Regions from separate parts of the Paenibacillus sp. FSL W7-1088 genome, predicted to be linked through region 2. Evidence: riboswitches for the same ligand, from Rfam matches in the RefSeq annotation. Region 2 holds a riboswitch; each other region holds the start of a gene.
The links. Region 2 has a riboswitch for thiamine pyrophosphate ahead of MKY42_RS03575 (hypothetical protein). Riboswitches for the same ligand answer to the same signal wherever they lie in the genome.

Region 1: linked by a shared signal. The riboswitch ahead of tenA (thiaminase II) and the one ahead of MKY42_RS03575 (hypothetical protein) in region 2 are both predicted to bind thiamine pyrophosphate.
Region 3: linked by a shared signal. The riboswitch ahead of MKY42_RS04695 (ABC transporter ATP-binding protein) and the one ahead of MKY42_RS03575 (hypothetical protein) in region 2 are both predicted to bind thiamine pyrophosphate.
Region 4: linked by a shared signal. The riboswitch ahead of MKY42_RS02370 (ABC transporter substrate-binding protein) and the one ahead of MKY42_RS03575 (hypothetical protein) in region 2 are both predicted to bind thiamine pyrophosphate.

The regions. Positions count from the first base shown of each region.
Region 1 covers NZ_CP150216.1:3,250,741-3,258,932, forward strand. Annotated here, with positions in the region: gene MKY42_RS14830 (helix-turn-helix transcriptional regulator) at 1-132, opposite strand, end outside; gene MKY42_RS14835 (FAD-binding oxidoreductase) at 375-1,505, shown strand; gene MKY42_RS14840 (hypothetical protein) at 1,528-1,818, shown strand; TPP riboswitch at 1,865-1,963, shown strand; gene tenA (thiaminase II) at 2,085-2,756, shown strand; gene MKY42_RS14850 (GNAT family N-acetyltransferase) at 2,807-3,340, shown strand; gene MKY42_RS14855 (TetR/AcrR family transcriptional regulator) at 3,429-3,578, shown strand; gene MKY42_RS14860 (hypothetical protein) at 3,597-3,779, shown strand; gene MKY42_RS14865 (DHA2 family efflux MFS transporter permease subunit) at 3,858-5,297, opposite strand; gene MKY42_RS14870 (TetR/AcrR family transcriptional regulator C-terminal domain-containing protein) at 5,579-6,184, shown strand; gene MKY42_RS14875 (hypothetical protein) at 6,253-6,912, opposite strand; gene MKY42_RS14880 (hypothetical protein) at 7,097-7,372, opposite strand; gene MKY42_RS14885 (ArsR family transcriptional regulator) at 7,580-8,192, shown strand, end outside.
Region 2 covers NZ_CP150216.1:759,773-767,964, forward strand. Annotated here, with positions in the region: gene MKY42_RS03555 (S-layer homology domain-containing protein) at 1-53, shown strand, start outside; gene MKY42_RS03560 (Fe-Mn family superoxide dismutase) at 189-1,508, opposite strand; gene MKY42_RS03565 (alpha/beta hydrolase) at 1,708-2,736, opposite strand; gene MKY42_RS03570 (IclR family transcriptional regulator) at 3,095-3,838, shown strand; TPP riboswitch at 3,958-4,071, shown strand; gene MKY42_RS03575 (hypothetical protein) at 4,124-4,417, shown strand; gene thiC (phosphomethylpyrimidine synthase ThiC) at 4,414-6,219, shown strand; gene MKY42_RS03585 (hypothetical protein) at 6,730-7,428, opposite strand; gene MKY42_RS03590 (hypothetical protein) at 7,631-7,798, opposite strand.
Region 3 covers NZ_CP150216.1:1,026,591-1,034,782, reverse strand. Annotated here, with positions in the region: gene MKY42_RS04730 (radical SAM/SPASM domain-containing protein) at 1-740, opposite strand, end outside; gene MKY42_RS04725 (aspartate/glutamate racemase family protein) at 877-1,569, opposite strand; gene MKY42_RS04720 (iron-containing alcohol dehydrogenase family protein) at 1,848-3,038, shown strand; gene MKY42_RS04715 (ABC transporter substrate-binding protein) at 3,035-4,090, shown strand; gene MKY42_RS04710 (ABC transporter permease subunit) at 4,118-4,903, shown strand; gene MKY42_RS04705 (ATP-binding cassette domain-containing protein) at 4,927-5,703, shown strand; gene hisC (histidinol-phosphate transaminase) at 5,728-6,849, shown strand; TPP riboswitch at 6,955-7,057, shown strand; gene MKY42_RS04695 (ABC transporter ATP-binding protein) at 7,227-7,994, shown strand; gene MKY42_RS04690 (ABC transporter permease) at 7,981-8,192, shown strand, end outside.
Region 4 covers NZ_CP150216.1:488,738-496,929, forward strand. Annotated here, with positions in the region: gene nfsA (oxygen-insensitive NADPH nitroreductase) at 1-425, shown strand, start outside; gene MKY42_RS02350 (TatD family hydrolase) at 538-1,344, opposite strand; gene MKY42_RS02355 (ABC transporter ATP-binding protein) at 1,440-2,339, opposite strand; gene MKY42_RS02360 (ABC transporter permease) at 2,385-3,143, opposite strand; gene MKY42_RS02365 (MTH1187 family thiamine-binding protein) at 3,143-3,433, opposite strand; gene MKY42_RS02370 (ABC transporter substrate-binding protein) at 3,653-4,693, opposite strand; TPP riboswitch at 4,915-5,027, opposite strand; gene MKY42_RS02375 (NAD(P)-dependent oxidoreductase) at 5,173-5,928, opposite strand; gene MKY42_RS02380 (VOC family protein) at 5,947-6,333, opposite strand; gene MKY42_RS02385 (hypothetical protein) at 6,525-7,013, shown strand; gene MKY42_RS02390 (MFS transporter) at 7,463-8,192, opposite strand, start outside.

The DNA of each region.
Region 1 (8,192 bases), 2.5 Mb from region 2:
ACACTGCACAATACTGTAATCCCGTGAATGACCGTTCCAATTCATTAATTCATCTACAGTCAGCTGATTTTGACCTGTAATCATAAGCGGCATATCGGTATCCAGTGAATTCCCCGTACTAGGTTTCGGCATCGTTGTGTTATTCCTCATTTCGTTAAAGGTCGTGTGCGTAAATGGCGAAGATACAGCGTTAAAAGAAACATGATTTGAATTATATTACATAAATGACATTAATTTAAACGGTCTATTCACTTCGATGAACCACTTATCGAAAACCTTTTAGGAACACGTATCATCATGTCGATGCTTTGCCATTATCAGACCATATAGTATACGCTATAATGGATACAGTGATTTAGGAAAGGGATGCAGTCATGAAGAAAGTCATCGTCGTAGGATCAGGAATTCTTGGGGCTTCCACAGCGTATCAATTGGCAAAAAGGGGTGCGGAAGTTCTTCTTATAGACCGGAAAGATCGAGGGCAGGCTACGGATGCTGCTGCCGGGATCATCTGTCCCTGGTTATCTCAGCGCCGTAATCAGGATTGGTATCAGCTTGCCAAGGCGGGGGCACGTTTTTATCCCGGGTTGATTGAAGAACTCAAGAGTGAAGGGGAAACGGAAACAGGTTACGCTCAAGTGGGTGCTCTTAGTATTCATACGGATGTGGACAAAATTAACAAGATGCAGGAGAGGGCACACCTTCGTAAAGAAGATGCACCGGAGATTGCCGATATTACCTGTCTAGATGCAAAAGAAACTCATGAGCGTTTTCCTCTTCTGGAGGAGAGCTTTCATTCAGTCTACATCAGCGGAGCCGCGCGTATTGACGGGCGTGCGCTGCGTGATGCGTTAATCCGATCGGCTCAACGAAATGGAGCGGTCCTGATTAATGGTGACGCGACACTTCAATATGAATCGGACCGAGTAACTGGAGTGGTTGTGGACGGTAAAGTCATATCGGCTGACGAGGTTATTGTGTGTGCTGGCGCTTGGGCTAATGAACTGTTGAAGCCCTTGGGCATTGATTTTAAGGTTCATTATCAGAAGGCACAAATTATGCACTTGCAGGTTCACGATCGAAAGGACACTGGGAACTGGCCTGTAGTCATGCCTCCTTCGGATCAATATTTGTTAGCCTTTGATCAACAGAAGATTGTGATCGGAGCGACTCACGAAAATGATATTGAAGGATACGATACAAGAGTAACCGCAGGCGGAATGCAGGAAATTTTGAATAAAGGATTGGAACTGGCTCCCGGTTTAGCTGATAGCACGTTTCAGGAAGTAAGAGTAGGATTTCGTCCATTTACACCAGGTTTTCTTCCGGTAATGGGTGCTGTCCCAGGTTGGAATGGCTTGATTACAGCCAACGGGCTTGGAGCTTCCGGTTTAACGATGGGGCCTTTTATTGGAAGTCAACTGGCCAAGTTGGCTCTTGGTATGGAGTTAGATATCGATATTCAGCCATATGACCTTGGAAAAGCTATGGTTGATCAGAAATGATGAATCAGAAATGAGGTGAACTATGACGTATTCACAGCGCTTATCTCACGGCTACTCTTCAGATATCATCTATCTGGAGCATCAGATTGCCATCGCCGAGGAGGAATTGGCAAAGGCCGAGGAAGAGCGGCGGGCATACGAATCGGATTTAAACAAGTTAAGGACGTCTCCGGCGTATCATTTAACTTCAACGACGAACGTCTCTAATGAGCAACAATGGGTGGATGAGTTAAACAAGGTACAAAGTATGATTAAGACCATCCGGACCCGACTTAAGAACCTGCAAGAAGATTTAGGGGAACTTGAAGATTAATAGGAATGGATTGACATTTGGAAAAACACATGTTGTAATAAGCCTGAGCTATTTGCAGGGGGACTGTTCGCAGTTGAGAAGGTTAAAACCTGACCCTTTGAACCTGTTAGTTAATACTGACGTAGGGAGCAAATGACATGTACTCATGTTATTTTGCCCTTGCCGAAAATAGGTCAAGGGCTTTTTGGTCTGCATTTTGGGGGACAGAACGCGATAGCTGACTGTGAAGCGGGGGCATCATGATTTGAATAAAAGGAGCAATGATCATGTCATTTTCGAGAACGTTAAAAGATAAGTCCAGAACCGTATGGGAAGATGGATACAATCATCCTTTTTTACACGAAATGGGGAAAGGCACACTGGATCAGGAAGCGTTTAAGTTTTATCTTCTTCAGGACTATACATATCTGATTGAATATGCGAAGATTTTTGCCATGGGTGCAGTGAAGGCGACAGATGAAAAACTGATGACGAATTTTACGGTGATTCAACACGCTATTCTGTACGAAGAAATGGATTTGCATCGAAATTATATGAAGGGATTTGGGATTACGCTGGATGAAAATCATACGATCAAACCGTCTCTGTACAACAAGGCGTATACGTCGAATATGATGAGTGTTGCACAAACAGGTGGTGTTGCCGAAATCATCGCCGTCATTTTCCCTTGTGCGTGGACGTATTACGACTATGCCACAAGATTAAAAGAACAATATCGAGATTCATTAGAGGGCAATTTCTATCAGACGTGGATCGAAAATTATGCAAGTGATGAATTCCGCGATTCATTCGAATGGTTCTATGATACATTGGATGCATTATGTGAACATAAAACCGAGCAGGAACTGGAGGCCATTGAAGACATATTCAGAAGAAGTGTTGAATTTGAATATCTGTTCTGGGATATGGCTTATAAACGGCAACTTTCGTACTTCTGATGAATGAAATCTCAACTCTATTACAACCAGAGACAAGGATGAACATACAGATGAACAATCATGGGGAACGCATCTATTTACGATTTTTGAACGTGGAGGACGCGCCAGCACTGCTGGATTTGCAGCTCCGTAACCGGGCTGTTTTCGAAGAGATATCGGCAAGTGAACGATCAGAGACATTCTATACACTGGAGGGTCAGGTCGCCCTTCTTGAAGGCTGGAACAAGGCGAGGGAAGAAGGGAAACGTTACTCTTTCGGGATCTTCCTGAAGCATGCGCATGAGCTTATTGGGGAGATCTCTCTGTTCGAACTTGAACTGGATTCCATCAGCAAATGGATTGTTGGTTATGTGCTCGACCAGGCCCGGAATGGCAAGGGATACATGAGTGAAGCTCTGCGGCTAGTACTTAATTTTGCCGTGAATGACGCTGGAATAAAACGAGTGGAGGCAGGTGCACTGCCCGACAATGCCGGATCAATTCGAGTGTTGCGCAAGGCGGGGTTCCAGGAAACCGACCGTCAGAATATTAAAATCAAGGGGATTTGGAAGGAACATGTGATGTTTGCAGTGGATTTGCAGTAGATGGTTGAATAGCGCAACGTGAACCACCTATATCATCAGGGGGAACTTATGAATAAACGGAAACAAATGTTATTGGGACTCAGCACTTGTGCTCTTTGAGAGACATGGAGTGACCAACACTTCCATACAGATGATACTAGACGAGTCAGGTGTGTCCAAAGGAATATTTTACAAAATTCTTTGGTTCAAAAGATTTGTATTCTTGCCATTCTGGAGCAGCGTGTGCAGGAAGACATGATGATTCGCCAGAGCTTTGGTGAGCCAAAGCTATGCTTCCGATTTTGATCTGCTGGTGGATCAGATTATGTTCCCGATGATGTTGCCAGAAACAAAGCGGTTGTGGAGTTATTCTACGTTAGCGCGGAAGATCTCTCTCCAGTGGAGAGGCTACGGTTTATTTTATTATTTCATACACAAAAAAGCGGCAGATTGGACGTAAAGCTTAGGGTCCTGATCTGCCGCTTTTGGTATGCGAGACTATAGGCTCTACATGATGTAATTCATGTTGATACTGTTCTTAATTTGTATTCATCGAGACTTTTTGTCTTACAGGCTGTTTGGAGTCTTCCTCCGTTGCTTGTTTGGTACGTTTGATGAAGAAGGAAAGTAGCAATCCCACAACGGCAATGCCGATAATGACAACATAAGCATCATTAATTCCCTGGATCATGGATTCCATTCCCAACTGCTGCTGGGTTAAGCCTTTGGCTGCTCCCGTGGCCACCATATCCTGTACATGTGCCGTTGTGCGACTGGTCATTACACTTACAAGCAATGAAGTACCCACAGCGCCGGCTACCTGTCTGACGGTGTTGGATATTGCTGTACCGTGTGGCCCAAGTCTTGGAGGCAGTTGATTCAAACCTGCAGTTTGGATCGGCATCATGAGCAAGGCCATACCAATTCGACGACCTGTTGACATTAATACAAGGTAGGTATAGCTGGTAGAATCGGTTAGATCAATGAAACCAATAGTGGTTACGATCGTGATAACCATCCCGATAATCGCCAGCCATTTTGCACCAAACCGGTCAAACAATCTACCGGTTATTGGCATCAGGAAGCCCATGACAAGCGCTCCTGGAAGCAATAATAATCCGGACTCCAATGCCGTGTAACCCCGTGCATTTTGGAGGTACAAAGGAAGCAACATCATATCGGCATACATGATCATTGTGATCGCGATATTAATGATCGTGGTCAGAGAGAACATATTATACTTGAAAGCCCGCAGATCGAGCAGGGGATTTGCTGACGCGAGCTGTCTCCATGTGAACAGTCCAAGAGCAACAACTCCTGCTGCAAGGCATATGATGACTTCTGCACTTGACCATCCCAGACTTCCCGCCCGGCTGAAGCCATACAGCAATGCGCCGAATCCAATCGTGGACAGCAGTACGCTGAGCGTATCGAATTTGAGTTTGACCCGTTCAGATACATTTTTGAGATATACAAACGCAAAACCAATAACAATAACGGTTAGTGGAATCATCCCGTAAAACATCGTTTGCCATGTGTAGTGCTCAAGAATATAACCAGCAAGGGTTGGCCCAATGGCCGGAGCGAAAATGATGGCAAAACCGACCATACCCATCGCGGCGCCCCTTTTCTCAGGAGAGAACAAGGTAAGAATGACATGCATCAACAATGGCATGATAATACCAGCACCGGCTGCTTGCACCATACGTCCTGTTAACAATGTACCGAAATTACTCGCAAGGGCAGATATAATCGTACCGATGAGGAAAATAAACATCGAAGCTTGAAATAATTGCCGTGTCGAAAAGCGTTGCATGAAATAGGCTGTGATGGGAATGAGGACTCCATTCACCAGCATATAGCCTGTCGTAAACCATTGGGCTGTTGCTGCTGAGATATTAAAATCACCCATCAGCTCCGGCGTTGCCACACTCATAACGGTTTGGTTCAATGTGGCAAGAAATGCACCCAAAATCATAACAAACAGTATGGGGCCCTTTTTTACGTCATCTCTTTCTTTTAATCTAGCCTGACTCAATCCATTCCATCCTTTCAATCCACACGTGACTAAATTTACAACGTGTTGTATAGTTTACATTGTATCTATTGAATTATATACATATTCCCGCAGATTACAATTTACGATTTTGGGTATTTTCGTTGCTTATTTTACGAAATAATAAAATATGTCGTCTAATTCGGAAATAAACGACTGATCATTTAAAATTGTAATTTTCAAAATTTGAGGAGTGATTTTGCATGAAAAACGATAAGAAGTCTGCTACAGATCCTCGTATACTTCGTACAAGACAGTTGATTCGTGATGCTTTTGTAGATCTGTTGCAGGAAATGGACATCGAGAAATTGTCCGTCAATCGAATTGCAGAACGAGCGACGATCAATCGGGTGACCTTTTATCTGCATTATCGGGATATCACAGACATGATGGAGAAAATGGCGGATGAGATGATTGAGAACATTGAACGCATTGTGGACGAACATGCTCCTCAATTTGAGGATGCTGCCAAAGACGATGGTTGGCCAGTGCTAGTGAAATTGCTTGAACACTTTGCTGACCATTCCAAATTCTATCGCGTCGTTCTCGCTTCCAGACGAACGCCTATTTTTACGGAGAGGCTGTTGAAATTGCTATCGAAACTCGTTTCGGCCAAGATCGAAAGCTTGGAGCTGGAAAACTCTCTTTCACAAGCGGGTATTCATAAGGAGATCGCCATCTGGTACAGTTCCTCAGCCCTGATTGGTACCATTGTATCCTGGCTTCGCAATGACATGCCTTATGCACCGCATTTTCTAGCTAAACAGTTCTCATTAATTCGTGCGTATTCTTATAATGACTTGATATAACAAAAAAACATCCAGCTATAGTCAGGCTCAACTATACGCGGATGTCTTTTCAACAGATTATAAAAGGGCTATTCTACTGTCGGAGTTCGTAATATCATATAGAGTCCGATGAGTGCTGCGAGAGCACCAAAAAAGATGCCTGATAGTCCATTGTAAAAGGTAGGATCTCCTTTGTATGAGAATGACATAATTGCAGTTTGTGTTAAAGAAAGTGAGATTAATGATGAGGAGAAGTTCGTCAGTTTGATGGCTTCGATGACCGGTTCATTATTCCGTCTCGCCATAATGGCGCCCCCAAGAGAAACGGCGATCTCAGTAAAAGTAACGGCAGCGATGATGAAGGCGACATAGTGAGGGTAATGCGTCCTACTGCCTGTGAAGAACAATAACTTGCTGCAATAGATGATGTAGACCACACTTGAAGCGAGTACAATATTGCCTATAAATCGGTATGCAGCGTATTGTTTCTTTAGAATATCCTCCGGGCTGGAATCAGTAAGATTCGAGTCCTCATGTGCTTTTGCTGCGTAATATTTGGCAACAGCGATGCCGATATTATAAAAGGCGTTAATGCATAAAAAGAAGGAGAGCGAGAAGATTCCCAAAAATATTTTTCCAGCTGCGATAAGGGCATTGAGTGGAATAGATAATTTTGCAAAGTAGATAATGCGATTATTTTTAACTTTAAAGACAGATTCCCCTCTATTCACTGGACGTATCCAATTCACTGTATCCCTCCCGAACGAAACCCCGATGTGCAAAGAATGAGCCTAGTGTTCAAGCATACCATAGTAAACCATATGGTCCACGTATTAAGTTTAGACATGTTCATCCCTGCCTGTAATGTAATCCTGTATAAATGATGCTTTCATTTGCTTCTCATGTGGTTAAAAGTGGATAAAAGATAGAAGATCACATTAGAGGAGTTTGCGATGAAGACTCGAGGTGGTCTTCTTTTGGCGTTATTTCTCTGTTTTCGTTAGGAACGGAAAACTGCTGAGCGAGAAGCTGCTGCTCCTGAATGAGCAGATCGACTTTATGGTGAAGATGGTCCAATTGTTTGTTGTAATGCTTGTAGGTATAGAATCCGATTACAGCCTTAATCGCAAAGAAAATGAAAGCTGCCGCAATAATCAATATATAGTTAGAAGCAATATGCCTAATCCAGCTGTTGATTTCACTTATCACGTTTAACCTTCCTTTCGCAAGAAATGCAATAAATGCAAGAAATGCAGATTACTTCTATTCATTGCCTTTACTATAGAAAAGATTACGTGGAAAATGTTCTCAAATGCTTTCTTTCGCAAGCATGATTTACTCATGGCAACATTGTGTTTATTCCTCTTATTCAGTAGAATTATTTTTAATTAATATTTTCCAAAGGAGAGCAAATACGTGCTGGAACTCAGCTTTAACGACCCGGAAAAACTGGTAACTGTAACACATGCCCTGTCAACTCGTTCCCGGATTGACATTCTCCAGCTTTTAAATGCCAACAAATTAAACATTATCGAAATTGCAGAAGCACTTAACCTGCCGGTGTCAACGGTAGCCAACCATATTAAAGTGCTGGAGGCAGCGAATTTAATACATACGGAAATGCTCCCGGCCTCTCGCGGGGCCATGAAGGTTTGCAGCCGCAATTATGATGATATTCATATTGCCCTGGATCGGGTAAGATCCTTTCCCGCACGGGAGACGAATGTTTATGAAGTACAGATGCCGATAGGGCATTACAGCGACTGTGAAGTTGAGCCAACATGTGGCATGGCGAGTACGGAGGAAATGATTCTCAAGGAAGACGATCCGGCGAGCTTCTATCATCCCAAGCATATTGACGCTCAGATCATCTGGCTGGCAAAAGGTTATCTGGAATATTTGCTTCCTATGGATATTCCGCAAGGTGCAACGATTGAAGCTTTGGAATTATCCATGGAAATCTGCTCTGAAGTAGCGACCTATAACAATGATTGGCCCTCGGATATTTCCGTTTGGGTGAATGGCACTG
Region 2 (8,192 bases):
CTGCCACACATTGGGCTTATGAAGCGATTGAGGCAGCTTCTATCCGCAAGTAAATAGTTGTATTCAAACTCAAAGAGATATCTTTCAGTCATTCGGCTGGAGATATCTCTTTTTTTACATCAACATATAGCACCATGGATTCAATGCGCTCCAGAGTACGCCCCGATGCTATGCTTAGCCCGAGAATTCTAATAAGGCGGCCATAACAGCTTGCGCGCAGTTTCATAACGTTCCGCCACAGCTGGCCAGTACACAACCTTCCACCAGTCCTCGATATATTTTTTGCGTTCATTCTGGTGTTTCAGATAGTAGGCATGTTCCCATACATCAAGCGGCAGGAGAGGCACGATGTCGGACTGAGATAAGTTCTGATGTTTCTCCGCCTGCAAAATTTCCAATCTATGCGCCCGCGGGCTCCAGACCAGCATGGCCCAGCCGCTGCCCTCCACTTTGTTGGCGGCTTCAGTGAATTGATTCTTGAACGCTTCATAGCTGCCAAAATCCCGCTTGATTTGCTCTGCGAGCATACCGGAAGGCTTGCCTCCGCCTTTGGGGTTCATGATCGTCCAGAAGATCGTATGCAGGTAATGGCCTGCACCATTAAATGCGAGTTCGCGTTCCCAATGTTTGACGAGTTCAAAATTATTCTTTTTCCGCGATTCTGCCAGCTTTTTCTCCGCGGTGTTCAGTCCGTCTACGTAGGATTGATGGTGTTTGTCATGGTGTATGCGCATCGTCATCTCGTCAATATATGGTTCCAGCGCATTGTAGGCGTAGGGTAGGGGTGGCAGTGTGTGTCCACCAATAGGTACAGGTTTCTCTTTGACCGGCACTGCTGTAGAGTTGGTTGTGCCCTCTGTACTTGCATTGGGGGACGGTACAGCCGCCGAAGATTGTGTCTGTACCGCTGGAGTAGGGTTGTTGGCTTTTCCCGCAGCATTGGATGATTCTTCTACAGCTTCACGATAGGGCTGTTCAGACATGGGCATTGAAGTCACTACGTTGGCATCAGCCGGTTGTCCCGAGGTTTGAAGAATATCATTCAGTGAAAACGATGAATCAGACTCCAAATCCCGCAAAGCTCCAGATTGTTTCAGCGTTTCAAGTACCCCCAGGAAATACTCGGATTCGCGAATGAAATGCAGAATAACCACTTTGGCAATTGGCACTTGCTGAACAGCAGTACTTTGCTCCAGCAGGACGTACAGCTGTCTAATGAACTCACGCGATTGTGTGCAGGTCTCAGCCACGAGCTGTTCAATACAGCGGATGATGTAAGGAGCAGGTGGCTGGGTTCCCGGCAGTATTTGCTTCAACAGCTGATTCGCGACTCGTTCGCTATTCTCAAAGATCGCTTCCCATTCCGCAAGCCATTTGACATAAAAGGGTTCAAGATCAGGAACCAAGGCGCGAATGACAATCGTATGTTCCTTCTCTTGCTCTTTCCAGAAACGGACTTCTTCGAGTACCCTCAGAGGCAGCAGATGCCCATATCCATACCAATTCATATGCGGTAAACCTCCATTCAAGTGAATTGAAATTCAGATCCAGCAGCAGAAATTAAATTTGATTCTCCCGTTCGTTCAATTTGGCAATGTACAAGCTAGAGCTGTCTTTAATTACGTCCCAAAAGTATATTCTCCAGGTACCTTGTCCTATGTGTACACAAAAAAAGAGCCCCATAGGGGCTCTTGAATTACCGGGTTTTCACGATTCTCCGGTATTGGTATTGTCCACATCATCGCTGCTCGTCTTGGTCACATGACTCAGGAATGTGGAGACACGGCGCAGATATTCCTTCGGATGCTCCCGGAAGATCAGCTCATGATGCGCACCGTCCACAATCCATTCATCGGAATTCGGATTGGTCTGGTTGCCGGCAAGCAGTTCCGCAATCGGGTAAGGAGCTTTCTCATCCTCGGTACCATGGATAAAGAAAATCGGGAAAGGATAATCTTCTTTTTTCACTTCTTGATACGGAATCTGCTGCAATCCAGTCCCGTTCAGAATCGGGAACAGCAGGTTCATAATTTCCAGCGTAGGCTGACGCGGAAGATCAATCTGATTATGGATGTTGTGATACAGCGTATCCGGCTCAAGCAGGAATGTGCTGTCCAGAATCATGGCATCCACATCTTTGGTAATAAGCCCAGTCTGCAGAGCTGTACCTGCACCCATGGAGAAACCCCATACGACAAGCTCCTGAGCTCCGCGCTGCTTCGCAAACTGGATTGCACCAAGCAGCTGCTGGGACTCGGCTTTGCCGCCTGTGGCGACAGCTTTGTTGACCTGTGAAGCGAAACCGTAATCGAACATTACCACATTGAAGCCGAGTTGGTGTGCATAATGGGCCAGGTCATACATCGGTACCCAGGTCTCTTCACGATTCGCACCATATCCATGGCTGAATATGATGGTTTTGTTTGCATTATCATCAGCCGGAATATACCAACCCTGCATCGTTCGACTGCCGTCTGCCGCAGGGAATGTGATGTCTTGATACTTCATGTTCTTGGCCTGCATGGGATTGGAGAATACAGGCGCTACAGTTGGATTGGATAATACCCAAGCAATATAACCGTGCAGTGCGATGAAACAAAAGAGCAGAAAAAATACAACGGAGAGCAACAACGCCACGACAATATGTTTGAACCGGATCAGCCTCGGTGATAACGAAGAAGGCAGATCTGACACTTTCGTTTGCAGCGGGGCTTCGCTCTGGGATGTCGGATACATGATTGCCCCTCCTTTAAAAATCAAATGAAGATAACAACGAGACGAACAGAGCGGATAAATGATTTTTCTGACTACATAGGAAGCAAAATCTTAATTTAATATATCTTTATCGTATGTTCCAATATAGTCAAAGTCAATTGATTGAGGCCATTTGTTACGCAATTGTTATATAGTTCTGAAGATATCTGGTTAACATTTCCTTAGGGTGCAAATAGCAGGGGATTTTAATTTATAAAAAGAAAATATTTACAATTATTCCTATTCCAAATGGCTCTTTTTGGTTTACAGATGAGACCGTTTCTCATATAATTTATGTAACCAAGTTTCATGTGATGAAACATGAGGAGGGCAACTTGCCATGGAAGACCGAAAGTTAACCGTCCGGGCTGTAGAACGGGCGCTGGATATATTATTGTGTTTTACAACCCGCAGTGATCTGGGACTCACGGAAATTGCCAGCCAGATCGGTCTGCACAAAAGTACAGTCCATCGTCTGATGGCTACTTTGGAGGACAAAGGGTTCGTGATCCGGGATGCAGCCACCGAGAAGTATCGACTCGGCATACGCATCTGGGAACTGTCTGCCCATATGTCTCGCAGCGATGATCCGGCCATTTTGCTCCTTCCTGCGATGGAGCGGCTCAGAGATCGACTGGGCGAAACCGTGAGTTTATATCTGCGTGATGGCAGTGAGCGGATTCGAATTCAAGCTGTACAGAGTGATCAGGCGATTCGCCGTGTAGCTCCGGTGGGCGTCAGACTTCCGCTATCCGTGGGAGCCTCCAGTAAAGTGCTGATGGCTTTTGCCACCGAAGAGGACCGCGAAGATCTGATGAATGGACCGGAATGGCCCGTATTTATCGATCCCAAAGTATATTTGGCACAGATGAAAGACATTCTGGAATATGGCTATGCAACAAGTTATGAGGAGCGTGAACCGGGAGCAGCCGCTGTATCTGTACCCATCATGGATCGGAAAGGCAACATCGCTGCTGCTCTGTCGGTATCCGGGCCTGTTAGTCGCCTTTCGCAGGAGACGCTGCATGAATACGCACCTGTGCTGAAGGAAGCTGCTACACAGATGGGACTGATGTTATCCTGATTTTATGTTCTGGAATTTAAAGGTTGTTTTTATGATCCGGTTGCGCTACTCTGTAATGGACGGCCCAACAGGGTCAGCATAATTGAATATGAATCTGCGGCTGAGATGCTGCAACTTGTTAACGTTACTGGGGGAGTCCGAATTGTCCGGACTGAGACGGAATCGCATGAGATTCCGGACCCTTTGCACCTGATCTGGATCATACCAGCGTAGGGAAGTAATCGGCGATACGACCACGAACACCATATAATGTAACCTATGGATGGACTCCGTTATGGAGCCTGAATGAGTTGCGTTATTGGTGATGGACATAAGCCGGTTCCCTTGGGAACCGGCTTTTTTTATACAGTAAACAGGCGGAAGCCGTTGTCAGAGCTGCTTTTGGATAAAGAGCTGGGAGCTATTGGCGAAGCGGTGGTATGGATTTTTTTTCCTCGACTGTCTGTATTACTTGAACTGTATGTCCCTATTTTGTGTGGTATGATCGCTCTTCCTTTTTCTATGTTGTGGATGGTTTGGACTCGTGCGCAAGCATTTCAATCCAGGCAATCACCAATGAGGAGGAGACAAGAGCGATGAGTACAGAGAACAGAACGCTGGGACAAGACGAGCAGGATCAGGTGTTGGAAAAGAGTGCAGGTGCGGCCGGACGAATTAAGCCCTTCCCGGGCAGCCGCAAAGTGTACATTCAGGGCTCACGACCGGACATTGCAGTACCGGAGCGTGAAATTGCCCTTCATGACACGAATACTCCCCAAGGAGTGGAGCATAACGAACCGCTGCGTGTCTACGATACGAGCGGGCCGATGACTGATCCCGGATTTCATGCCGATATCCGGGCAGGGCTGCCAGCGCTGCGCACCCGCTGGATTACGGAGCGTGAAGATGTTGAAGCCTACCAGGGACGAACGGTAAAACCGGAGGATAACGGATTGAAACCCGGAGGGAAGCGAACTGGAGCCGAGAAGTATCCAGGCTTGCGTGGTAAACCGTTACGGGCACAGGCAGGGCGCTGCGTGACCCAGATGCATTATGCACGGCAGGGAATGATCACACCGGAGATGGAGTTCGCTGCCATCCGTGAGGGTGTGGAGCCGGAATTTGTGCGGCAGGAGCTGGCGAGTGGCAGGGCCATCCTGCCGTCGAACATCAATCACCCGGAGAGTGAGCCGATGCTGATCGGGCGTCATTTTCATGTGAAGATCAATGCTAACATCGGGAACTCTGCGGTATCCTCCTCCATCGAGGAAGAGGTAGAAAAGATGACTTGGGCCGTACGCTGGGGATCGGATACGGTGATGGATCTTTCCACAGGCAAGGACATTCATACAACCCGTGAATGGATCATCCGCAATTCACCTGTACCCATTGGAACAGTTCCGCTCTATCAGGCACTGGAGAAGGTCAATGGAGAAGCCGAAGCACTGACCTGGGAGTTGTATCGTGACACGCTCATAGAGCAGGCAGAGCAGGGTGTGGACTACTTTACGATCCATGCAGGCGTGCTGCTGAGATATATTCCGATGACCGCCAAACGCATGACGGGCATTGTGTCACGGGGCGGGTCCATCATGGCAGCATGGTGTCTTGCGCATCATGAGGAAAATTTTTTGTATACCCATTTTGAAGACATCTGCGAGATTATGAAAAGGTATGACGTGGCCTTCTCTCTCGGAGACGGACTGCGCCCAGGAAGCATCTACGATGCCAATGATGAAGCCCAGATGGCGGAACTGGCGACGCTTGGTGAACTAACACAAATCGCCTGGAAGCATGATGTGCAGGTGATGATTGAAGGTCCGGGACATGTGCCGATGCACAAGATCAAGGAGAATGTCGATCTGCAAATGGAGATTTGCAAGGAGGCGCCGTTCTATACGCTGGGACCGCTGACGACCGATATTGCACCAGGATATGACCATATTACCTCGGCCATTGGGGCAGCGATGATCGGCTGGTTCGGTACGTCGATGCTCTGTTATGTTACGCCAAAAGAACATCTGGGCCTGCCTAATAAGGATGATGTGCGGGAAGGGGTTATCGCCTACAAGATCGCTGCGCATGCCGCTGATCTGGCGAAAGGTCACCCGCGTGCCCAGCGGCGGGATGATGCGCTGTCCAAAGCACGCTTTGAGTTCCGCTGGAGGGATCAGTTCAACCTGTCGCTGGACCCTGAGCGTGCGCTGTCCTACCACGATGAGACGTTGCCGGCCGAAGGGGCAAAAGAAGCCCATTTCTGCTCCATGTGCGGGCCGAAGTTCTGCAGCATGCGCATTACGCAGGATATTCGTGCTTTTGCCGCAGACAAAGGTTTGTCCGAGAATGAGGCCGTGGCAGCGGGTATGCAGGAAAAGGCTGAGGAATACCGGACACGCTCCTAAGCGTCGTTACAGCGCAATCTGGGCGGCCTGACATGGTGAAAAGCCGTTCCTCTCCGTGATTGCGGAGAAGAGCGGCCTCTTACTTGGTATGTGGTGCGCACACTTAACTTCGAGGAACAAGGATAATGACACAACATATTTTATCAGTTATAGGTTGATTGTCTCCCAGATGTTTAATAAAATGAATGTAAGTGAAAAACAAATAAGAGTAGCCAGGCCAATGGCTACTCCTGCACAGCATTTGCGGTGGGTATTCCTCCAAGTGCAGCATAGTTCAGACGAAGTGACCCGTCAGGCCGTCAACCTGTGGCGGGTCACTTCTTTTTACGGTCGATGTATGTCAGGAGCGCAATAATTAGCATTGCGAACACGATTTTACGTCGTTGAAAGAGAAGTTCATAGGATCACCTCCCACCGGAGGCAATCTATTTCCCACCACAGATTGGCTCAAAATAATTATTCCTTTCGAAAGTCTCTCATTCGAGAGCCTTTTTATTTTGCTTCATGAGCTCAACACTTAACTTTGGCCAAGCTCAACTTCTTCTCCAAATACGACGCAAGTGATGCCAGCGGGCTATAGATCGCCATGCCTTTATCTGCTGTAACCCGTGCTGCTGCAGGAGCCATGGACAGTTGAGCGGCTACTAGCGTGCTATCCGGATACTGCTCAGCAAGATGCTGTAAACCGCCGCTAACTGCTGCAAGATAACCTTCCTTATCGCCTCGCATAATTAACTCGAATGTGCCCGGGATCAATACTGCTTCAGTCTTTACGGTCACGGCCTCGTGTCGCTGCTCATCTTCATCATCTTGCTGCAAAGCCTGATTCACCCGCGCCATCGTTCCTTCAATCGTTGCGGGGTTGGTAAACGCAAGGATGTACTCGCCAGAATTTTGCTGCATTTCCTGAAGTAATGGATCATCAATTCCTATCACGGGCACGGGAACATGTTGTGCCTCTTGCTCGAGTACGGCTGCAAACAGGGTACAAGTGACGAGGATGGCATCTGCATGGCATTGGGCGATCCATTGCAGCGTCTGTGATACTTTCTCATGCGTAACTGCCTCGGTAAAATCAGCATCATGTTTGAGGCGATCCAGACCGGGATCGACATAATGTACAAGTTCAACCTCATAAGGAGCGAGTGCTTCTTCAATCAGTGCAATATTGGAATAGTGAGCGTGAAAACAGCCAATGGTCATCATCATACTTGCCCCCTGAAATGGATTCTATCTCATATAAGTTCCGCAGATATTTAACCCATTATAGGGATGTGACAATAGACTGTACATATTTAAAATACGGAGGTAACAACATTTATCGTGAAAACGCGAATAACCGTTCATCCACAACTTCGCAGAGGAACGGTGCAAACCACGTAAGCGATTCTCAATTCGCTCGTCATTTCATTTATCGCATAGAAGGGGCAGCATTCTTTTTAGCCATTTTTTGTTGCAAAATTTCATGAAAGGATAGACCTTGAGTGTTCTCATTCTCCTTTTTGGGAGCAGTGGTCGCCGTGTTGCGCGGATATTGATGGTGGTACGGGATCATTTGCTGAATAGGCATGCGGATCATCTTGGTTCCTCCTTTAATGCATTTTCAAATATGCATATGTGATTATGAATAGGTTATGTATTCCGACGGATTATCGTCTCTAATACGCAAATAGGTATATGTGACTTGTTAGACGAAACAGGCAACTTAAGGTGTAATTCCAATTGGATTGTAGTGATTTTACCCCGTATTCAGGAGATGTAAACGTTTTTAAGTAAATTCAGGAGGAAAGGACCGCATATGTGAGGATTCGTATGGGAGGATAGAAGCGGTTGTTAAGTGAATAGACCCAGTTTTGAGAATGCCAATTGTGTCGAAATTAAGACATATTGTCTGGTTGTATAGGTACGACGCAAGCTAGCTAACTTGGTACCATGGTCGGTTGTCGGGTGCATATTAGGGCAATTTTCAACGA
Region 3 (8,192 bases), 270 kb from region 2:
CCCAAGTTAATTACACCTTCACCATCTAGACAGCATGGAACCACAGTTCCATCGACAAGCACGGCTGCCTGACTGCGAAGCGCATGACAGAAGCCTTTACCATCATCTTCGGGTGCATCCAGACTCGGCCACTGGAATTCATGATCCTGATTCAGATATACATTCGGGGCAATTTTGACACCGCTCCCCGGCACAACTTTCTCCTCAATACGGAAATCCAGATTGAACTCCCGTTCAAGAACCTCCAGCGTCTCCCGGTTTCGGTTCATCTGCGCATTCGTGAAGTTATCCTGTGTCAGATTCCAGAGTCGGAATGAAATAATGACATTATGCTTCACTGCTTCCCGGACAAAAGACAACACATTACCCAGATAGCCCTCACGGTCTGTGGATCCCTCGTGACCATCAAAGCTGTGCAGGGAGAAGTTCATCTGACGCAGCGCGGGTTTGCCAAGCAGTTTGTGCTGGGTTTTGGGCAGCAGCGTACCGTTTGTCGTAATGTTGACCTTGAATCCCTTTTCATGCGCTGAATCCAATAACAGATCAATTTTGGGATGAAGCAGCGGCTCACCTTTGACATGTAAATAAATATGTTTGGTGTGGGGTTTGATCTGATCCAATATATTGTTGAAGACTTCAGGGTCAATGAAATTTTTGGCACGTTTGGTCTGCGGACAGAAGCTGCATGCCAGATTACATATACTTGTGATCTCAATATATACTTTCTTGAACGTTTTCAACTCGGGGTCCCCATTCTGCTTAGAGGGAGAACAGTCCCACCCTCATTTGTGATCCGGCTCATATGTGCCACCACTATTATATCGGGTTCAGGTGCCAAGGTAAATCCGAGAACCGGTTTATCCCGTTAGGTCCATTTTATTTGGCTAATGCCAGATTAACAGATTCAATGGCATGTATCCGTGTTGTATCAAATAAGGGCACTTCTGAATCCTCCGGTTTTACTAATAAACCAATTTCGGTGCAACCTAATATTATCCCCTCGACTCCATCATCAACTAATCTGTTAATAACCTCTTTATAATAATCCCTTGATTCTTGTTTAATTTCACCTAAGCATAATTCGTCATATATTATTTCATTGATCACTTTTCGATCCTCTTCATTCGGTATCAAAACCTTAATGCCGTTATGCTCAATACGTGTTTTATAAAAATCTTGTTCCATCGTATATTTGGTGCCAAGTAAACCAACTGTACTTATTTTGGACTTTTGAATCTGGTTGGCTGTTGAATCAGCAATGTGTACAACGGGTAAGCTAACTTTTTCTTCAATATGATTAATCACTTTATGCATCGTATTTGTACAAATTACAATCATTTCAGCTCCTGCCTTTTCCAAAGACTGAGCAGCATTGCCTAATAATTTTCCAGCGCTTTCCCATTCTCCCTCAGCTTGATAGCGCTCGATTTCTTCGAAATCCACGCTATATAAAATGCACTTGGCTGAATGCAATCCTCCCAATTTAGTTTTCACTTCTTCGTTAATAATTCGATAATATTCTAACGATGACTCCCAGCTCATTCCACCAATAAGCCCAATAGTTTTCATAAGCACTCCCCTCTCCCTAGGTCATATCCCGAAAGCAACCTATAGAAATTTAATAGACATTGTACCGTATTCTTACATCTTAAATAAACCTGCCTCCGTAAGCAAAGTAAAGAGTCGATTGCCCCCCGTTCTACAGTCACCTATAGATTCTTTCAATCGAAGTATAGGATGTATTGATTGTCTGGGTTATTGTGGTTGCTGCAACGCGATGCTAGAATTTAAACAATTTAAAACCAAGTTAAAACGTAAGAATAATAAGTTATAAGGAGAGTGTATTCATGATTACTGTTAAGGCACCCGCAGTATATGTACACGAGGCTAACATTCTTGAGCAAAGTGGTTCGCGGATTGCACAGCTTGGGCAGCATGTTCTCATCATCGCCGGTGAGTCTGCATTAGAAGCCGTGAAGCCTTACCTTCTTCCTTCACTGGAGGAGCATAATATCAAATTCCATGTGCAGTTGTTTCATGGTGAGGTTACAACAGGCCAGATTGATACTTTTACGCAGCAAGCTTTCGATCTGGATGTTGATCTAATTATCGGTGTCGGTGGTGGTAAAGTGCTCGATCTATCCAAAGCGGTGGCCGAGCAAGCCCAATTGCCCATTGTAACAGTCCCAACGATTGCCGCAACCTGTGCCGCCTGGTCCGCCTTAACCGTGCTCTATGATGAACAGGGACAATCTGCAGGCTATCGTCCCCTGCGGCGTTCGCCTAATCTCGTTCTGGCTGATTCTCATATTCTGGCGAGTGCACCAAGACGGTATTTGGCCGCTGGGATCGGTGACACACTCGTAAAATGGCATGAGTTCGCCGTTAATCTAAGTGGCAACGCCACCAGTCTCACTCTTCGAAACAGTGTCAGCACTGCCAAGCTTGCACTTGATATTCTTGAAGCGCACGCCATCGAAGTCTATGAATCTACCGATACAACCGGTAGTACACCCCAATTCCGTGATGTTGCCGATGCCATTATTGTGCTCGCCGGCCTTGTAGGCAGCATTAGTGATGGATCACTTCATGCCGCGATTGCTCACGGGCTGCATGACAGCCTCACCAAATTACCCGAAACACACGCTTCGCTACATGGAGAAAAGGTAGCCTTTGGACTTTTCACCCAGTGGATTCTTGAAGGCAAAGCAGGGGATGAGCTTCATGAGCTGACCACGCTGTTACATAAGCTGAATCTGCCTATCACTCTTGCTGAGCTTGGCATACAACAACAGCCTCAGGAAGCTGCTGCGCGCATTGCAGCAGGACTACAGCTGCGGGAAGGCAGTGCGGCACATCTCTCCTTCGGAGTTAGCACAGCGCAGGTAACTGAAGCCATTCTTCAGGCAGACCGTATCGGCCAGGCATTTATTGAATCCAGTAATTCTATTGAGTCCAATGGATCTATCACTAAATTCACTGAGTCCGTTGAGTCCAATGAGAACAACTCATACACCAAGGAGGTTTCCTCCCTATGATCCGTCCAAACCGCCAGCACACTCTTGCCTTAACTGCATTTCTGAGCGCGGTTCTGTTGTTGCTAATTTCCGGCTGCTCTGCCGGAACTGACAATCAGGCCGCGGGTACAGGTACAACACCGACAGCGGCATCAGCTGCTTCGAATAAAGACGTTACCATTCGGGTTGGTCAGACCGGATGGGGCAATCTCGAATTGGGACTGAAAGCCGCCGGACTCGATGACACCCCCTATAAAGTCACTTATAACGTATTTCAGGGAGGTAACCTGATCCTTGAAGCGATGGCTGCAAACCAACTGGACTTTGGTGTAACCAGTGAAATTCCGCCCATTTTTGCATCTCAGGCTGCCAATGGTGGAAGCTTCAAAATTATTGCGGTACAACAAGGCAGCACCTTGAATCAAGAGGTCGTTGTCCCCAAAGGTTCTTCGATCAAATCGGTTGCTGACCTGAAAGGCAAGAAAGTGGCTTTCGTAAAAAATACAACGGCCCACTATTTCCTGCTCAAAATGCTGGAGGAAGCCGGATTAACCTGGAGTGACATCAGTCCGGTCGAACTTACAACAGCGGACGGACTCAGTGCCCTAATTAGCGGGAAAGTGGATGCTCTCGCCAGTTACGGCAATGCCATCATCTCCGCACATCAGAATGAAGCAACAACGCTCGCCAGCGCCAAAGATATCCTGTCAGGCAGCTTCCTTGTGGCCGCCTCCGATCAGGCTATTGCGAATGAGGAACAGAAAAAGGCCCTTGCCGATTATCTGGAGCGAATCAACAAATTCAATGATTGGGCTCGTGCCAATAAGGATGCGTGGGCTCAAATTACAGCAGACAACACCCACCAGCCCGTGGAGCAAGCCCTTAAAACCTACACGGATGGAGAGGCACAACGGCCATCGCGGATTGTTGCCATTTCTGACGAAGCCATCAAGTCCGAACAGGACGTAGCAGATACGTTTCAACAAGCAGGAATTTTTGACCAGGCAGTTGATGTGAGCACATTCTGGAGTGATGCTCTTCAAGATCAACTTCCAGCTCCAGGTAGCCAATAATGAACGAAGCAAGGAGGTAGGCATAACGTGCGGTCCAACACCTTTAACCGGGCATGGTTTAACCGATTTATTCCTTTTGTTGTACCACTACTCATTCTGGCTCTGTGGCAATGGCTGACTGCATCCGGAGTTGTTGCAGCCAATATTTTGCCCCGTCCCGCTCAGGTACTGGAGGCCTTCATTCGTCTGCTTCGTAACGGTGAACTACTGAACAATATCAGTATCAACGCCAAGCGAGCTTTGGGAGGATTCCTCATTGGTGGGGGTCTCGGTTTCCTTCTGGGTGTGCTGAACGGCATCTCCTCCCTTGCGGAAAAGATCGCTGACTCCTCGGTGCAGATGATCCGCAACATTCCGCATCTGTCCTTGATCCCCCTCGTTATTGTGTGGTTCGGGATCGGTGAAGAAGCCAAATTATTTCTCGTTTCCCTGGGTGTATTCTTTCCGGTATATCTGAATACGTTCCACGGTATTCGATCGGTTGATCCCGGTCTGATTGAAATGGGCAAAGTATATGGACTCAGCCGCTGGTCCCTTTATAAGGACATTATCCTGCCTGGTGCACTGCCTTCCATTCTGGTGGGCATTCGATATGCACTTGGCATTATGTGGCTGACCCTCATCGTAGCCGAGACGGTTGCGGCGGATGCGGGGATTGGATACATGGCAATGAACGCGCGGGAATTCATGCAGATGGACGTCATCGTCTTAAGCATTCTGCTATATGCTCTACTGGGCAAGTTGTCCGATACCATCGCCAAATGGCTGGAACGGCGCTGGCTGCGCTGGAACCCGGCCCTATCCCGCAAGTAAAGCCAAAGGAGCGTGATTCATCTATGAGCACAAGTCAGATCAGTCCTTTTCTTCAAGTAGATGGGGTTCAGAAATCGTATGATCAGCGGACGATTCTGTCCGACATCAACGTCAATGTAAGACAAGGGGAATTTGTAGCCATCGTTGGACGAAGCGGCTGTGGCAAAAGTACGTTGCTGCGTCTGATCGCCGGGCTGGAGGCCCCCTCTTCCGGGAGCGTTACGCTGGGCAACAGAAAGCTTGGCAGTACGGCACCCGAGACACGGTTTCTGTTTCAGGAAGCCCGGCTGCTGCCTTGGAAATCCGTGCTCGACAATGTACGGCTGGGCATCCCCGACAAGAACAAGGAAGATGCACGACAGTCGCTTCGCAATGTGGGACTCGGAGAGCGTGAAGGTGACTGGCCGGGGGTATTATCTGGCGGACAAAAACAACGTGTCGCCTTGGCACGGGCACTCGCTAGTCATCCGCGCCTACTGCTGCTGGATGAACCGCTGGGTGCATTGGATGCATTAACCCGAATTGAGATGCAGCAATTAATCGAACGCTTGTGGGTAGAAGAAGATCTGACCGTCATTCTGGTCACGCATGATGTCAGCGAGGCGGTTGCGCTGGCAGACAGGGTGCTGCTAATCGAAGATGGTCATATAACGATGGATACCCGTATTACGCTGGAGCGGCCACGCGTTCGGGACAGCGGGTTTGCTCATTTTGAAAACCTGATTCTGAATCGCTTGTTGACTCCTCCACAAGAGACACCACAGCAGATTGCCCAGAAACAGATATCATTCTCGATCTAATTCCACTGGAAAGAAGGCATGATTATGCAATCCCTTTCACCCGTTCCCTCTCCTCCTGTTAAAGACCTGTTAAATCAAATTCCGGCTTATACGCCTGCTAAATCCATGGAACAGATCCGGCGGGAGTTGGGACTGGAAAGTGTGGATCGACTCGCAGCAAACGAGAATCCGTTTGGTTCCTCTCCGCTGGCAGCAGAAGCGGTCAGATCGCTGAGTTCCGATCTTTTGGCTCAATACCCCGACGGTTCCAGCCAACTGCTGCGTGACAAACTTGCGGAACGTCTGGGGGTTCGTACTTCCCAACTGGTATTTGGAAGTGGATCTTTCGAGCTCCTCACCCTTACCGCCCAAGCTTATCTTAATCCCGGGGAGGAATCACTCATTCCGGTGCCCTCCTTTAACTGGTATAAGGGCGCTACGCTGCTGGCAGGCGGGGTCATTCATGAAGTGCCTTTGGTCAACCATTCACTGGATCTGGAGCAATTCCGGCAGCGGATTAATACTTCTACCCGAATCATCTGGCTGTGCAATCCGAATAATCCGACCGGAACCATTTTCACGGCAAATGCCCTGCTTGATTTACTCGAACATGTTCCCTCCCATGTCGTGGTTGTCCTGGATGAAGCGTATTATGAATTCGCGGAAAGTGAAGATTACCCTGATACGGTTAAGCTGCTGGAGCAGTATAATAATCTGATTATTTTGCGGACCTTCTCCAAAATATATGGACTGGCCGGACTGCGTATTGGATATGGCATCGCGAATGAAAGCATCATTGAAGGCATTAACCGGGTCAAGCTGCCCATCAGTCTGACAGCCACATCCCAAGCCGCTGCTTCGGCCAGCCTGGATGATCATGAATTTGTTTCTCATTGTCTGCAATACAATCGTCAGGGACGGGAAACGTTAATGCAATCCTTTGATCAGTGGAAATTACCCTACATCCCTTCCGAAACCAATTTCATCATGGTGGATCTGTTGCAGGATAGCGGCCCGATTACCAAAGAATTGTTGAACAGAGGTATCTCTGTCCGCGGCGGTGCCGAATTCGGTATGCCTACCTGGCTTCGGATTACGATTGGCACACCTGAGCAGATTGTCCGGCTGATCAGTGAGCTTGATTCACTGTTACATTCAAACGATTAGAATAGGTTACTTTCCTAACTCTCATTACGCACACTTCTTTTAAGCCGCCCTCTTTACATTCTGCTTGCATGTGATATATGCTGAACACACAACTGCATATCTTAATCATTGCACTAGGGGAGCCTTGCGGCTGAGACGAATCGAACGATTCGGACCCTTTGAACCTGATCTGGATCATACCAGCGGAGGGAAGTGGAGCGCCTCTCAGTAAGCGGATTTTTTCATGTTGATGATGAAATTTAATGTGAATTGAACTTACAGACCCACTCATTTCTCCGGAAATGGGTGGGTCTTTTTCGCATTCTTCGGGCAGATCAGAAGGTGTAATTAAAGATCACGCAGTTTGAAGTTTGAATAATAAAGGGGAACGGATCGAGATGGATAACGACATAACCATTCATAACATGAGCTACGCCTTCCCGGGAAAAAGGGATTCCCCCGTGCTCTCCAATGTGTCGATGCGTGTAGCCAAAGGCGAATTCGTCTCGCTCATCGGTTCCAGCGGCTCCGGTAAAAGCACCCTCTTCAAGCTGCTGGCAGGCCTGCTTGAGCCAACCCACGGAACCATTAATATTCCTTGGGTTCAGGAAGGAAAGCGACTGGGGCAGGTGGCCTACATGCCGCAAAAGGACCTCCTGTTACCCTGGCGAACCGTCATGGAGAATTGCATGCTCCCCGCTGAACTTGCTCCAGGTCGGCAGGATAAGGTACGAATTCGAGCGGACATTCTGGCCGGTCTCGACCGATTTGGCTTATCTGGCCACGCGCATGCTTACCCGGACGAGCTGTCAGGTGGCATGCGCCAGCGTGTCGCGCTGCTTCGTACGTTGCTGACAGGTGGCCAGCTCATGCTGCTGGATGAACCATTCGGCGCACTCGATGCCCTGACCAAACGTGAGATGCATCGCTGGCTGCTGGAGCTCTGGGAAGGCTTGGGCAAAACCGTGTTGTTCATCACGCATGACATTGAAGAAGCCCTGCTGCTCAGTGATCGGATTATCCTGTTAACTCCGGTGGGCCATAGCCAACAGCTGCTGGATCTGACGGTACCTTTGCCGCGTCCAAGACATTCGGACATGATCTACGAACCCGCTCTCGTTCAGATGAGACGACGACTGGAGGAACAATTGCATGCGAGACGGTAACTTGAGAGATAGCACGAAGTATAGCGTGAGAGGTTGGCTTGCCCGTTATGGTCTATTTCTTTTGCTCATGATCCTGCTGCTTGCTCTCTGGGAGTGGATTGTGCGTATGGGATGGGTGCCTTCCTTCATCATTCCAGCCCCGACGGCGATTGTCCGTTCCCTGTATGAGCATCGCCACCTTCTGCTGGGTACACATCT
Region 4 (8,192 bases), 270 kb from region 2:
TTATGGTGGCGACAATCGATGTAGCACTCGCATCGCAAAATGCTGCACTTGCAGCAGAGTCACTGGGTTTCGGAATTGTATATATTGGTGGGCTGCGCAATCGCATTGAGGAAGTTAGCGAAGTATTGGGCTTGCCTGAGGGAGTATATCCAGTATATGGAATGTGTATTGGTGTTGCTGATCAGGAGACGGGTATTCGTCCGCGTCTACCGCTGGATGCGGTCTTACACCATGGCCGCTATAACGCCGAGCAGACCCTCAAAGGCGTCGAGAGCTATGACGAAACGACTGCTGCATACATGAAGGAGCGCACCCAAGGGGAACGCTCTACGCCGTGGTCCGAAATGATGGCGAAACGTCTCACAGAGCCGGTACGTCTACAGATGAAGCCATTCCTCGAAGGCAAAGGATTCTTGAAACGTTAAGCGTAAATACAAAAGAAGTCAGTTCGGCGGATGCCAACTGACTTCTTTTTTGTATACTATACTGTACCCATTTAGTTGAGGAATCAGCACAAGACTGGACGCCAACTCGTCTCTAAGGGAGACCGTAGAAGCGTTTCGTATTCTGATAAAAGAGACGCGCAGCCCGCTCCGTTCCCATACCGGTCACTTCACTCCAAGCTTGAATGACCTGTCTCGTCATGGCAGGGTGCGTCATTCTTCCCTGGAAAGGTCCCTCGAAGGGCCAAGGCCCATCGGTCTCTGCCATAACCTGCTCGGAAGGATACTGGCGAGCTAATTCGCGAATTTCCTCTTCGTATATGATATCAGGTGTGAATGAGACGAAATATCCGTTGTCAGCCATTCGCTGGACGGTCCGCTTGGAACCCTTGAACCAGTGAAAATGAGCCCGGCGATGATGATATTGCTCCAGCAGATCACAGGCGATATCGGCATCCTCGTATACAGCGTGCAGTATAATCGGTTTACCGTGTCGCTTGGCTAGCTGGATAAATCGCTCCAACAGATCGATATAGCCGCGCTGATCAAAGCATTGTCCTAATTGTTCGGCTTCCTGTCGGTTGTAATAAGGCAATCCAACTTCCCCAATCGCTGTGGCTTGTTCCATATGCTTTTCGATCCAGTCGAAGAACAGATCCTGCTCTGCCAGGGACGGCAGGGGCTGCTCCGGATGGAAGCCAAAGGCCGGATATACGGTACGGGGGTATTGTGAAGCGAGTTCCAGGTTGGTCTGGGCAGATGCCAGATTCATGGAAACGGCGATGACGGCCTCAACCTGTTGGGACGGGAAGGAATGCAGCATCTCACGTTGTTCTTCAGGTGTATATTTGTCCAGGTGAAGATGGGCATCGATCAAGGGTGCAAAAGCGGTTGATTGCATGGCTGGACCCCTCCTTTTTATCTTTTACCAATGATACGCAGAGTAGTTAATCTTAGATCACCCATTTTAGGAAAATAATAACTTAAAAACCCGCACTATTTAGATAGGCGGGTTTTCTGCTGTTCTTCTCTCATCCACTGGGAAATCTGCCGTTTCCGTTCAAGAAAAGCAGACTCCTCCGTAATCGCTTCCCGACGTGGACGATCAAAGGGAACATCGACCTCGTGAAGTACAGTCGCAGGCCGATTCGACAGGACGTAGATACGGTCAGCGAGCAGCAGTGCTTCCTCGATATTATGCGTAATGAACAGCACCGAGCGGCGGTTTTGTTCCCAGATATCGAGCAGCCAGCGCTGCATATCGCTGCGGGTCAGTGCATCCAGCGCACTGAAAGGCTCGTCCAGCAGCATCAGCTCCTGCGGACTGAGTAGGGCGCGCAGAAAGGCAACCCGCTGCTGCATACCGCCCGATAACATATGCGGATAGGCTTGTTCGAACCCGGCCAGTCCGACACTGCCCAGCCACTTTCGGGCATCTGCAAGCGCCTCAGCCCGGGGGGGTGCATCCGCAGACACTTCACCTGCAAGCAGCACATTGTCCTCAATGGTACGCCATGGGAAGAGGGCAGGCTGCTGCGGCATATAGCTAATCTTGCCGCGTTGCCCGGTAACATTCTGACCATTCATCAGGATTTGTCCCTCCTGTGGTTTCAGCAGGCCGCCGATGATGTGAAACAGGGTGCTTTTGCCGCAGCCGGAAGGGCCGACGATGGCTACGAATTCTCCTTGTTCCACGGTCAGGGACAGGCCATCCAGAACAGGCAATGTGCTGCGTCGCTCGCGGAACGAAGCATGCACGTTCAGAACTTCGAGCGCTGGTGATGATTGATGTGCAGGTAAGGCCACGTTTTCTTGCTCGGGACCTCCGCTGCTCGTTGGAAGGGTTGCACCTTCATCCGGCTCAGCAGCTACCCGCTCGTTGTGTTCGGGTGTCATCTTGTCATCACTTCCTAACCTTTATAGGGTGCATATATTTCAAAGTTATCGCTTTTGTGGTCGCCAGCGTACGAGCAGCTTCTCCAGTAGCGCAATGAGCAGGAAGAGCAGCAGGCTCAGTGCTACAATAATCATGATTGCCACGAAAAGACGATCCGTCCGATAGGCTGATTTTTGCAGCATCATATAATAACCGATCCCCTTATCTGCACCGATCCATTCGGCGATAATCGCACCCATGACGCTGTACGTAGCGGCGATTTTAATCCCCGAGAATACCGAGGGCAATGCATGTGGAAGTTCGAGCTTCCAGAAGATTTGGCCGCGTTTTGCACCAGCCATGCGCATATAGTTCATCATCGCTGCATCGGTGCGGGTCAACCCGTCCATAGCAGCTACAGCCACCGGGAAGAAGCAGACCAGGATGATAGTAATCAATTTGGGCAGCAGCCCAAATCCGAACCAGATTAACAGGAGCGGCGCGAGCGCGATGGTCGGAATATTTTGACTAAGGATAAGTAATGGATAGAGTGCAGATTTCAAAAATGGAATCAAATGCAGCACCATCGCAATCAGTAATCCCACGAGCGTACCTGCTGCGAACCCAATCAATGTCAGCTGGATTGTTGCCCATGCATGCATGCCAAGTCGATCTGCTTGGGACGCTGCTTCATGGGCGATGTCCGAAGGCGCAGGCAGCATCCATTTCTCAATATGGAACAGGGAGACAGCTCCCTGCCATATCGCTATAAAGAGAATAACCGCCACAAAGGGCGGCCATACGCTTTTCCAATAGGCATGCATTAGCGATATTTCTCCGTCAGGGTGTCCATGCTGAAGCCGCTTGGGCTATGGGCGATCTTGATCTGTGAGATGATGCTTGGACTGCCGGCTTCCACGAGAACTTCGTGCATTTTGCGGACAACCTCCAGCAGTTCCTCCAGTTCACCCTCCATCGTGGTATCCAGTGGATTAACCTGATATTTCAAGCCGGACTGCTGAATCACTTCAATGGCACGGTCAACATAAGGATAGGAATTTTCCCCATTTGGCGTTTTGGGAATGACTTGAATGCTAAGTAGTGTGCTTGCCATGAGAGATCACTTTTCCTTTCGGGTTAAATTGCATGAGTTAAACCAGCTTTACACTTTACCACTCCGATTGCAGTACCCTCTTCCGATCACTGTTATCCCCGGATTTCTTTAACAATTTTTAACGGAGGAAATCCGGGGATAAAGGTGAGCGCTTCGCTTCTTCAGATGGGTTCTGCACTCTTCGTTCTGGTGTAAAAAAAAGTTAAACTTAAACCATTTTTATTGGGGTAGAAACTCGTTCGTATACGCTTTGGATACATCTACCTGCTCATCGAGCAGTTTTTTGCTAAACATCCAATCTGTATAGTTCTGCCATACTTCCTGCTTTTGCTCACCCCAGCGCGGTGCGTCATCCTGATATTTCGGACTCAGCCACTTTTGGCTTGCGAGTACAAGGTCCTTATCCAGATCCGGTACGGCCTTGATCAGAATGTTCGCAGCGTCTTCGGGATGATCAATCGCATATTGATATCCTTCGGAAGTGGCTTTCAGGAATGCTTTAACCAGCTCGGGATCGTTCTGAATCGTCTTTTCATTGGTAACGAGTACAGGAGTGTAGTAGTCCAGTGCCTCGGAATAATCCTTCACATATAACATGTCGATCGGTTCGCCGCGCAGTTCGGCTTCAATACCCGTCCACGCGTAGAAAATCCAGGCAAAGTCGATATCACGTTTCACAGCGGTGAAAAAGTCGGCGTCACCCATGTTAATGTTTTTCACTTTGGATACATCGGCGCCTTCACCTTCCATAATGGATTGCATCACGGCTTCTTCTACCGGGGAGCCCCAGCCACCATAGGTTTTGCCTTCAAAATCTTTGGGAGATTTGATGTTCCGATCCACCGGAGCAGCAAATCCCGACGTGTTATGCTGAATAACGGCTGCGATGGACACGAGCGGTACGTCTTGTGTGCGGGCCTGAGTCACACTCTCCTGATAACTTACGCCAAAAGGCACTTCGTTCGAAGCTACCATCGTATCCGCGCCTCCGGCACCTGGCTGTACAATCTCGACATTTAAGCCTTCGGCTTTGTAAAAACCTTGATCTACGGCCGCATACAGGCCGGTATGATTCGTATTTGGTGTCCAGTCCAGCACTACTTTAATGTCCTTGAGGGCTGCGTTGTCACCTTCATTGCTGTTTTCGGTATTGCTGCTGCCAGTTTCTCCTGAAGGTGCAGCTTCTTTGCCGCCACATGCGGCCACAGCCACTAGTAGTACGCACAAGAGCATTAGGCCCATCATTTTACGCCATCTCATCTTCATTTCTCTCCTTCATGTTGTCCGGCCAGTGGCACGGGGTACTCCTTGGCTTCATATCCAAGCATCTTGCATAAATCGACAGATTTATACCAGCTATGATCCGGATGACGTCATTTTTTTTAGCTCTCTGGCTATATAAAAGAACATTAAAAAAGCGCCCCGTTAATCCGGGACGCGTGCAGGCGTTAGAGATGTGGCACTCAGCAAAGAGGCTGGGCCAATTCGATATACTCCGATTCCTACGCTGGCATGATCCAGATCAGGTCTAAGGGTCAGTATCTTGGTGGGATACACTCTCAGCCGGCCTATTCCGACTCCCCTGGGAAACTATGAAGTTACGGGCATTACTATGTGTAATTATAGGCCAGAGGCCTATGCATGTCCAGTCAGGAACTGGATGGGGACACGTATGAAGTTATCAAACAGGCCGTTATACATATGTATAACAGCCTGTTAAGATGTGTGATTTTCAACAATTATCGTGGCGAATCATATAAGGAAATCTGACTGAGTGCAAAAGCATCGGATTTCGGGTCATAGCCTACCTGTTTCTGAGTGGCTTCCAGATTCAACCGTTTAAACTTATTATTCGAGATCCCATGCAGTATGGTGAAGGGCTCCAGCTCTGTAGCTGTAATTGCTTTGAACATCAAATTACACAAGTCAGCCGGACTAATATACGCGCTCATATCCCTTGCCTCCAGCACGGGTCCATCCGGTTGAAAATCATCATATGCACCGATACGTATTGCAACACTTTGTAAACCTTCGGTATACGCAAAATAGGAAGCAAGCGATTCTCCAAAACATTTGCTAACCCCGTACAAATTCCGTGGGCGTGTCGGCATGTCTGGATAGACCTGAGCATCAATGGGATACCCCTCGATCGTCTGTGCACTGCTTGCCAGAATGACTCTTTGCACACCTTGGTCCTTGGCTGCACGGAATACATTAAATGTACCTTTGATATTGATGTCCAACAACGATTCATAGAATCCGGCATGCGGGGAAGGATCTCCCGCCAGATGTACAACCACATCCATGCCTTCGCAAGCGTGCTGACAGGCTTCGGGATCTGTCACATCCAGTGTCATGATCTCATGGTCTGTCCCTTGATACGTATGCAGTCTGTCGATATTCAAATCTGTTAGTCGCAGGTGAAATGCTTCTGACAAGTGTTGGGACACGTCACGTCCAATTTTTCCGGCTGCACCGGTAATTAAAATGTTCATAAAAATCAGCTCCAATTTTTAGCGCTGGAAGAACTCAATCCATTCCTTTTCAGGTCCATAGATGAAGAAATAACGGTAACCGTTAGGCAGTGTAATCATCTCTCCATCAATAAACTCGGCCTCGGTTTCTTTAATGCGGTTATACTCGGCCTCAAGGTCATCGACATGGATGGCAAAGTGGTGCACCGTACCTTCGGAAGGCAGCTTGTCGCTGTATCCCTGAATCAACTCAATCTCGGTCTCATCGCTTCCGTTGAAGCCGAGAAAGGCGAGCTGAATGACACCGTTGGTATGGGTTACCCGGTCTTTCAATTCAAGACCAACAATCTCCGTGTAGAAACGCAGCGTGGTCTCCAGATCGCGAACGGCAATGCCGACGTGGTCAATGCGCTTTTGAAAACTCATAATCAAAAATCCTCCTTTAAATATGCAGTGGATCTTTTCTACCATTTTAAGGGATATCATAGGGCTGTACTACGGGGTTGTCAAATCCGATTTTTAATTTGGAAAAATTATAATTGTTCACAGAATGTTCACTTATGAGGAAGGCTTCATCATCTCTATAATTACGAAGGTAAACAGAGAGGATGAGAGATTTGCCAACGACGAAGAAAGAACAGATTGTTTTTGGAATGATGATGTGCACAGGAATGGTCATCGTCATGATGACTTTCAATTTATGGCACAATGGGTTATTGAGCAAGATGTCCGCGCTAGATATACTGCTTCAATTCATATTGTGTTTTATTATTGCGTTTCTGGTGGAGTTCTTCATTGTTGGACCTGTAGCGAGAAAAATTGCATTTTCCTTACCTTTTGACAAATCCAATAAAATTTTGGGCGTGCTCGCTATGTCATTTTTCATGGTCATTGGGATGGTTCTGATCATGTCCTTGTACGGAATGATTTCCGCTTATCTTGCGAATCAGTTAAATGGAGCCTCCGTACTAAGTACGTATCTTCATACGATTGCTCGTAATTTCAGCCTGGCGCTTCCTTACCAATTGATTATTCTGGGACCACTCGTTCGATATGTGTTCGGTAAATTCATTAAGGATAAGGGGAGTGTAGTCCCTTCAACCTAAATAACGTTAGTTCCGATTTAGAGCACCTGAAAGTATTTCCTGGGCAATCTTGTGCAAATAAATAGATCGTATGATCACCTTCAATGAAAGGTGATCTGAGGCAAAGGTAGGACACTTTCTACCATGATTACAGCGCTAACGAATCGAGAACATCTTATTAGGCCGGTTTTTAAGGAATGAAAAATCTAACGAATCTCAGCGGCGTTATTATGCTAAGAAACTGCAACGAGACCTTGATTTGGAGCTAATTATCTAGAATAACGTCTCTAGGATTCGTTAGATTTCAAACATGCAGAAATGGAGATGAATAGCGTGTACCAGGTTCGTTAGAACAGAATAACGCTACAACAAAATGTCCACCGCCAATTCATGGCGGTGGACATCTCAATCTCTATAATAGGTATTCTATTTCTGATTCTAATTCTCAGGTCTGCCTCGACACATAACTGTTAAGTCACTGTATCGACCACATGTTTGTTCTGCCATTGATACGCAATCACGCTGATCATCAGCAGACCAACTGCAAAAATGGCAAGCATCCATGCGGACTGGTTAACCTCCAGATGGTCCAGACTCCAGCCTGTAACCAAAGGCAGAATGGCACCACCAACCCCACCTGACGCAATCAGGATGCTGGGCGTTGATTCTTCTGTTCCAGGCAGCATTTTGCTGGCGAAGACGAGGGCAATGGAGAATACACCAGATAATGCGAGCCCGAGCAACAGAATGATCAGAAATGCCGACCAGATCTGGTTGGTAAAAGGAAAGATCATCAGCAGCACAACTGCTGCAAGGCAACTGTACAGAACGTAGACGCGATATTGGAATTTCTCCGCAATATATCCGGCAAACAGTCGTCCAACGGACATGGCGATCCAGAAGCAGGTAACACTAAGTGCAGCACCTGCTTCCTTCATGTTCATTTTCTCAATCAGAATGGCTGGCATGAAGTTGGCAAGGCTCATTTCAGTGCCGACATAGAGAAAGAAAAATAAAACAAATAAAGACAGAAGAGCCAAATTACGGCCGTGATAGGTTGAACGAGTTGGTTTAATGTCTTCAGGATTCGTTCCATTTGGCAATTCAGCAGCTTGAGTGTGTACAGGAGTCTGGTCTGAGCTGCGTCGACTCAGCTCGTTGTCCAGCTCACCGAATGAACTTTTGGCCCAGAAGATAAAA